DNA from 2 places in the Planococcus sp. ANT_H30 genome. Region 1 is predicted to be linked to the other one. Evidence: a T-box and tRNA genes for the amino acid it is inferred to sense, from the RefSeq annotation. Region 1 holds a T-box; the other holds one or more tRNA genes.
The links. The T-box of region 1 lies ahead of FQ085_RS07400 (valine--tRNA ligase). A T-box ahead of a tRNA ligase gene usually reads a tRNA of that ligase, here a tRNA-Val.
Positions count from the first base shown of each region.

Region 2: it encodes a tRNA-Val, which carries the amino acid that the T-box ahead of FQ085_RS07400 (valine--tRNA ligase) is inferred to sense. The anticodon was not compared.

Region 1 is NZ_VOBJ01000002.1:296,084-299,645, forward strand. Features, by position in the region: gene FQ085_RS07400 (valine--tRNA ligase) at 1-1,431, opposite strand, end outside; T-box leader at 1,482-1,704, opposite strand; gene hemL (glutamate-1-semialdehyde 2,1-aminomutase) at 2,979-3,562, opposite strand, start outside.
Region 2 is NZ_VOBJ01000001.1:394,219-397,780, forward strand. Features, by position in the region: gene FQ085_RS01965 (Gfo/Idh/MocA family protein) at 1-246, opposite strand, end outside; gene FQ085_RS17970 (hypothetical protein) at 362-505, shown strand; gene FQ085_RS01970 (thermonuclease family protein) at 694-1,422, shown strand; tRNA gene FQ085_RS01975 (tRNA-Val) at 1,555-1,627, shown strand; gene FQ085_RS01980 (S-layer homology domain-containing protein) at 2,088-3,143, opposite strand; gene FQ085_RS01985 (YolD-like family protein) at 3,294-3,562, opposite strand, start outside.

The DNA.
Region 1 (3,562 bases):
TACGTCCGTCGGGTAGTAACGGCTAAGATCATCGTTTTCTTCTGGCCAGCCAAGTGTCGAGAACGGCCATAAAGCAGATGAGAACCACGTGTCTAATACGTCTTCGTCTTGTGTCCAGTTTTCAGCGTCTGCCGGTGCTTCGTGACCTACATAGATTTCGCCTGTTTCGTTATGATACCAAGCTGGAATTTGATGTCCCCACCAAAGTTGGCGCGAAATACACCAGTCGCGAATATTTTCCATCCAGTGCAAATAGGTTTTCTCAAAACGATCCGGCACAAAGTTAACACCCGCATCGTTTTTTTGTGCCTCAACTGAAGCAGCAGCAAGTGGTTTCATATCGACAAACCATTGTGTTGATAGGTAAGGCTCAACCACTGCTCCGCTACGCTCAGAATGGCCTACTGAATGCAAATGCTCTTCAATTTTAAATAACACATCCAGGTCTTGCAGATCTTTGACAATTTGCTTCCGACATTCAAAACGATCCAGTCCTTCATACTTGCCAGCGTTTTCGTTCATCGAACCGTCTTCATGCATAACTAGTACGCGTTCTAAATGATGACGGTTTCCAATTTCAAAGTCATTCGGGTCGTGAGCCGGTGTAATTTTTACAGCACCACTTCCAAATTCTCTATCCACGTAATCATCCGCTACAATTTCAATTTCTCGGCCAATAATTGGCAAAATTACTTTCTTGCCGATCAAGTGCTGGTAACGCTCGTCTTTCGGGTGAACGGCAACGGCTGTATCGCCAAGCATTGTTTCGGGACGTGTCGTGGCGATTTCAATATGACCACTACCATCTGCAAGTGGGTAACGCATATGATAAAACGCACCTTGTACGTCTTTGTAAATAACTTCAATATCGGAAATCGCTGTTTTTGTGTTCGGGTCCCAGTTGATGATGTATTTGCCGCGGTAAATGAGTTTTTTCTCATACAGCTTAACAAATACTTCTCTTACTGCTTTTGATAAGCCGTCATCTAATGTAAAACGCTCACGCGAATAATCAAGACCTAGCCCTAGTTTTGCCCATTGCTCGCGAATGTGCCCTGCGTATTGATCTTTCCATTTCCATGATTCTTCAAGAAACGCTTCGCGTCCTAAGTCATAGCGTGAACGTCCTTCTTCTTTCAGCTTGCCTTCCACTTTTGCTTGCGTTGCAATACCGGCATGGTCCATTCCTGGAAGCCATAACGCATCAAAGCCTTGCATGCGTTTCATGCGTGTCATGATGTCTTGTAATGTGGTATCCCACGCGTGGCCTAAGTGCAACTTGCCGGTAACGTTTGGTGGTGGAATCACAATGGTATACGGCGTTTTGCCGCTTTCAGGTTTTGCTTCGAAGAATTTGTTGTTGACCCACCAATCGTAACGCCCTTTTTCAATCGATTGTGGATCGTACTTGGTGGACATTTGTTCAGTCATCGGAATTCCTCCTTTAATTTCTGGTAGAACGCAAAAAACTCCCGTCGTCTGTAAAGGACGAAGGAGTTTTTCGCGGTACCACCTTTATACACAGGTCCACTTGCACACCTGGCTCTCAAGTTTCATAACGGATGTTCAGTCCGGTTCCCGCTACTCGTTTCACGGCAACTGCTCGGAGGTGACATTCAACTGGACGCTCATGAAAACCTCTCACCAACTGGTCTTCTCTCTGAAATGTAACGCACAATTTACTATCCTCTTCAACGCATGAATATCTAATTACTCTTATTGTACTCAATACTTGGTTTTAGCGTCAAGTTTATTTTGTAAGGTTTGATTGAGGTGGTAGTTATTTCTGCTTTCTTATGTCGCTTCAGTCGCTTTGGGCATGGCTCTCGCAATAAGCCCGGAAGTGCGCCGGTCTTTTTGCTTCGCCTAGCCCGTGATCGCTCCTTGCTTAGTTAATGGACATGGCTTTGGTGGTGTAGGGTAGGTAGTTGGTGTTGTTTTCTCACTTCGCTTAACAAATAAATATAGATTTTTTGGTATGAGGTAAGTTAGGCAGCTTCGCTTTCTTATGCCGCTTCGGTCGCTTTGGGCATGGCTCCCGCAATAAGCCCGGAAGTTCACCGGTCTTTTTGCTTCGCCTAGCCCTTGGACGCGCCTCGCTTAGTCAATGGACATAGCTTTGGTAGTGTGGGTAGATAGTTGGTGTTGTTTTCTCACTTCGCTTAACGAATGAATTTCGGCTTTGTAGTGTGATGTAAATAAGGTAGCCTCACTTTCTTATGCCGCTTCGGTCGCTTTTGGCATGGCTCCCGCAATAAGCCCGGAAGTTCACCGGTCTTTTTGCTTCGCCTAGCCCGTGCTCGCTCCTTGCTTAGTCAATGGACATGGCTTTGGTGGTGTAGGGTGGGTAGTTGGTGTTGTTTTGTTACTTCGCCTAGTGAATGAAGATTGATGTGGGGGTGCAAGTTCGATAAAGTAGCTTCGCTTTCTTATGCCGCTTCGGTCGCTTTGGGCATGGCTCTCGCAATAAGCCCGGAAGTTCACCGGTCTTTTTGCTTCGCCTAGCCCGCGACGCGCCTCAGCTAGGGAGTGGTGGTTGCATAAGTGCACCTATTTTATGTGGGAGTAGAGGGTGTAAAGTTCTGGAGACGCTCGGCCGCGGTGGTGCACGCGCCGTCGCTAAGTAAGGTTGCATTGAACTGGGATAATCGTTTTTCTTAGGTTCTATACATCGCTTCGGTCGTGTGGGGTAGGTAGTTGATGTTGTTTTCTTACTTTGTTTAACAAATAAATATAGATTTTTAAGGTAGCTTTGCTTTTTTATGTTGCTTCGGTCGTTTTGAGCGTAACAATGTGAGACGAGATGAATAACTTGGAGCGAGCTTTGGAACAGCAATGCCGATTTTCTATATCTTGCTAATTTTTCACTACTAACTATTGAGATAAAAGCGACTACCTAAACAGATCAAAATCATTCTAAAAAAAGGGCTATCCCAAAGGGTCATTTTTATGACCTTTTAGGATAGCCCTGTCTATTTTTAGCGTGCCAATTTAGCAAATACGGTATGGAATGCTTCTACGGTTTTTGCGATATGCTCTTCCGTGTGGGCAGTCGATAGGAACATGCCTTCAAATTGAGACGGCGGCAAGTAAATACCTTCTGCCGCCATTAAACGGTAATAGTCAGCGAACAAATCGGTATCCGAAGTTTTCGCTGTTGCAAAGTCGATCACGTTTTCGTTTGTGAAGAAAAAACCAATCATCGATCCTGCACGGTTGACTGTGTGCGGGATGTTGTATTTGGTTGCAGCTTCTCGGAATCCTTTTTCAAGCTGGTCGCCGCGTTCGATAAAAGTGTTGTAGCTTTCTTCTGTTAAACGAGACAACGTTTCAAAGCCTGCGCGCATTGCGAGTGGATTTCCAGAGAGTGTGCCTGCTTGATAAATAGAACCACTTGGTGCGACTTGCTGCATAATTTCACGCTTACCACCGAATGCACCGACTGGTAAACCGCCGCCGATTACTTTACCGAGACACGTCATGTCGGGTGTAACGCCGTAATGACCTTGTGCACAATGATAGCCAACACGGAATCCGGTCATGACTTCGTCAAAAATAAGAA
Region 2 (3,562 bases), on a different contig from region 1:
AGCTGCACGTTCAGCGATTTCTTCGTGAAAAGCGGGAGGCGTCGCAATATAAACCCAATTGATGTCTGAATGCAGCACTTCCTCCACTGATTTCGCCATAGGGATTCCGTAAGTTTCACTGATTTGCGTAAGACGCTCTGTTTGTGGATCAAAAACTATTTTTATGTCCACATGATGTTCTTGTTCCAGTTGCTTAATAATTCGTTCGCCAACAATTCCTGTTCCAATGATGCCAATTGAAATCATGCCAAATCTCTCCTTTTAATGCTTTTCAGCTTTTTTACCTTATTTGTTTATTAGTGTAACCTTTAAGGGTATAGAATAGTCAAACAATACAATTAAAACCAGAGGGGGAAATAAAATGAATGAACAGACCTATTGGTGGGAAACTATTTTTACGGGTGAATTAGAAGTTGGGGTTAATAAGGAAAAATTAGAAGGTCTCACGGAAGAATCGCTTTTGTATTACGCTGAAACAGCATCACCCGCGGAGACAACACTTTAATTGCGGAAACGGATTAGACTCTATCACTCCCGTACATAAAGGCGCCTTTTCAATTTTGATTGAAAGAGGCGTTTTATTATGCCGTTTTTTAGCGTTAACGACGGGAACGATCGACTTAGAGCCGTTATCCAATTGCCAGGTAACATAATTATTTATATACTTATGAAGAACTGAAAGTGGGGATTGTGATGAAACTAAAATTGATGCTAGTTGCTGTATTATTCCTATCGGGCTGCGGAATGTTAGAATCGACCGACACTTCTGGCACCACGGACCAAATTGATGTGGAAGTAACACAAGTTATTGATGGCGATACTATAAAAATTATATACGAAGGCGAAGAAGTGACGGTTCGCTACCTATTAATAGACACACCCGAAACCAATCATCCACGCCTCGGCAAACAACCGCTTGGTAGTGAGGCCACTGAAGAAAACAAACGTTTGATCGAATCCGGTGATGTATCGATTGAATTTGATGTCGGTGACCGCTTTGATGATTATGACCGTTTACTTGCTTACATTTATGTCGATGGTGAGAGCGTTCAAGAACAAATGCTAGCATCTGGACTGGCCAGAGTTGCTTACGTCTTTCCCCCAAACACACGTTACCTTGACGATTTTGAACAAGTAGAGCAAGTCGCCAAAGACAGCCAAACAGGCATTTGGCAATATGAAAATTATTCAACAGACCGCGGCTTTGACTCGGAAGCTTACGGACAAGAACCAACTAGTACTCCGAGCACGCCCCCTAAAGAAGCAACTACCGACTGCGATATTAAAGGCAACATAAACCGCAGTGGCAATAAAATCTACCACCTGCCAAGCGACTCTTCTTACGAGCAAACCAATCCAGAAGAATGGTTCTGTTCCGAACAAGAAGCAAAAAATGCCGGCTTTAAAGGTGTTGGACAGTAGGTTAATCGACTTGTAGCAATACAAATCGCCACATGCTACTAACCGAATGACCTAAACAGGCTTCTTTTCTTCTTTGTAAACTATTGACTTTTTCTGCTGACGAGCTATACTTATATTTGTCCTGGAAATTGAGATTCCTTAGCTCAGCTGGGAGAGCGCTACCTTGACAGGGTAGAGGTCGCTGGTTCGAGCCCAGTAGGAATCATACATGTTAATCTATCAATGGTTTGAGGCACTTTTCAAACTTCAATGGTGTAGTGGTTGGATACCGAATAAGAATCCACTACCAAAGACCGCTTCCTTATCTGATTGAAATCAGAGAGGAAGTGGTTTTTTTTATTCAAGTTTACTATGCAAGACTATAGAGATGACAAGAAGCTTCTAAACCTTTCTCTTAAATTCCTAGAAATCTATATACTAACGTTAAAAGAGCTTCATATGTTCTGTGTAGTTTAGTATTTTCTAAAATCCTATCGGATATATTAAGCATTACTTATTGTCAATCTTCCAACAAATAAATTTGATGAAATCAAAAACGACTTCTACTTAGAAGTCGTAAAATGAATATATTATAGCTTACATTTTCATCATTAATTAAAAATATGTGTAACCAAAATCTTTACTCATATTCACCGTTGATTCTTTCGATTATCTACATACTTCTACTAGAGTCCTACGGCATTCACAGCATACGTCGCATCTGCATTACTGAACCCTTCAAACTCTAATTGAGCGATCAAACCGCTCCTTGAAAAGGATGTGTATTCGAGATAATTTTTAGCCATTTTTACGGCTTGCTCTCTCCAATTCACATTAATTTTGTCCACAGCATACGTCGCATCTGCATTACTGAACCCTTCATATTCTAATTGAGCGATCAAACCGCTTCTTGAAAAGGATGTGTATTCGAGGTAATTTTCGGCCATTTTTACGGCTTGCCCTCTCCAATTCACATTAATTTTGTCCACAGCATACGTCGCATCTGCATTACTGAACCCTTCATATTCTAATTGAGCGATCAAACCGCTTCTAGAAAATGATGTGTATTCTAGATAACTTTTAGCCTTTTTTATCGCTTGTTGTTGTGACACCGTTTCGGTCTTGTCAGGTGACTTGATAAAATCAGCATTAAATGCTCTTGCCAGAAAAGCAGAAAACTGTTCTCTGTTCAAACTATTATTGGGCTTGAACGTTCCATCTTCATAGCCGCTTACGATTCCCATCGCAGCTAAATTCATAATAGAATAATATGAGCTCATCTTCTTGCCCACATCGCTAAAAGAGACGGTAGGCGTAATCGTCTTATTGAAAAAAGCTCGATTTAATATTATTGCCATTTCTGCTCTTGTTACTACTTTGTCGGGCTTGAACGTTCCATCAGGATACCCCGATATTAAAGAGTTTTCAGTAGCTTCAGCAATATAGCCACTTGCAACTTTTGAAGAGCTTACATCTGAAAAGCTTGTATTTCTTTGTTTTCCATCATAACCCATAGCTCTCCCTATCATGATTGCCGCTTGTGCTCTTGTGACATTACTTTTCGGACGAAAAGTACCGTCTGGAAAACCTGAAATTACCTCTTCGTTTATAAGGTATTGAATCTCATTATAAAAGCGATTACTTTTCTCTACATCCTTTAAATTAGTAGCTGCTAAGGATTGATTAGTAAAAATACCACTAAGCATAAGTAATAGTACAACGAACACTATAATTTTCTTCACTCATATTACCTCCTTTTTTCTTTTACTTTATCATATCCAATAGCCTATAAATATGTAAATTGTCAATTCAAGTCGAACGCGGCAAAAAATTCATGAATGCCTCAAAGGGTTTGTTGTAATTCAGTACCTTTCGTGGCACTCGATTGAACGTCAATCCACCATGACAATCGCAACCACTTCATCGATCGGTAACCTATACTTTTTCTCTGACTCCACACAAATTAGCACTCTACTTCTTACATCAATGCCTTCAATTGTTCCACGGTACTCATGGATGACACCTTCTTTCCAACTTTGAATTACCACTTCACATTGTCGCTTTAACGCAATGTCCATTTCTTCTTGAAGCAGCTGCAAATCGGCTTCCGTTAACTGTGGCTTCGGTACTTGTTCATCTTTGGCATACCATTCCCGAATCA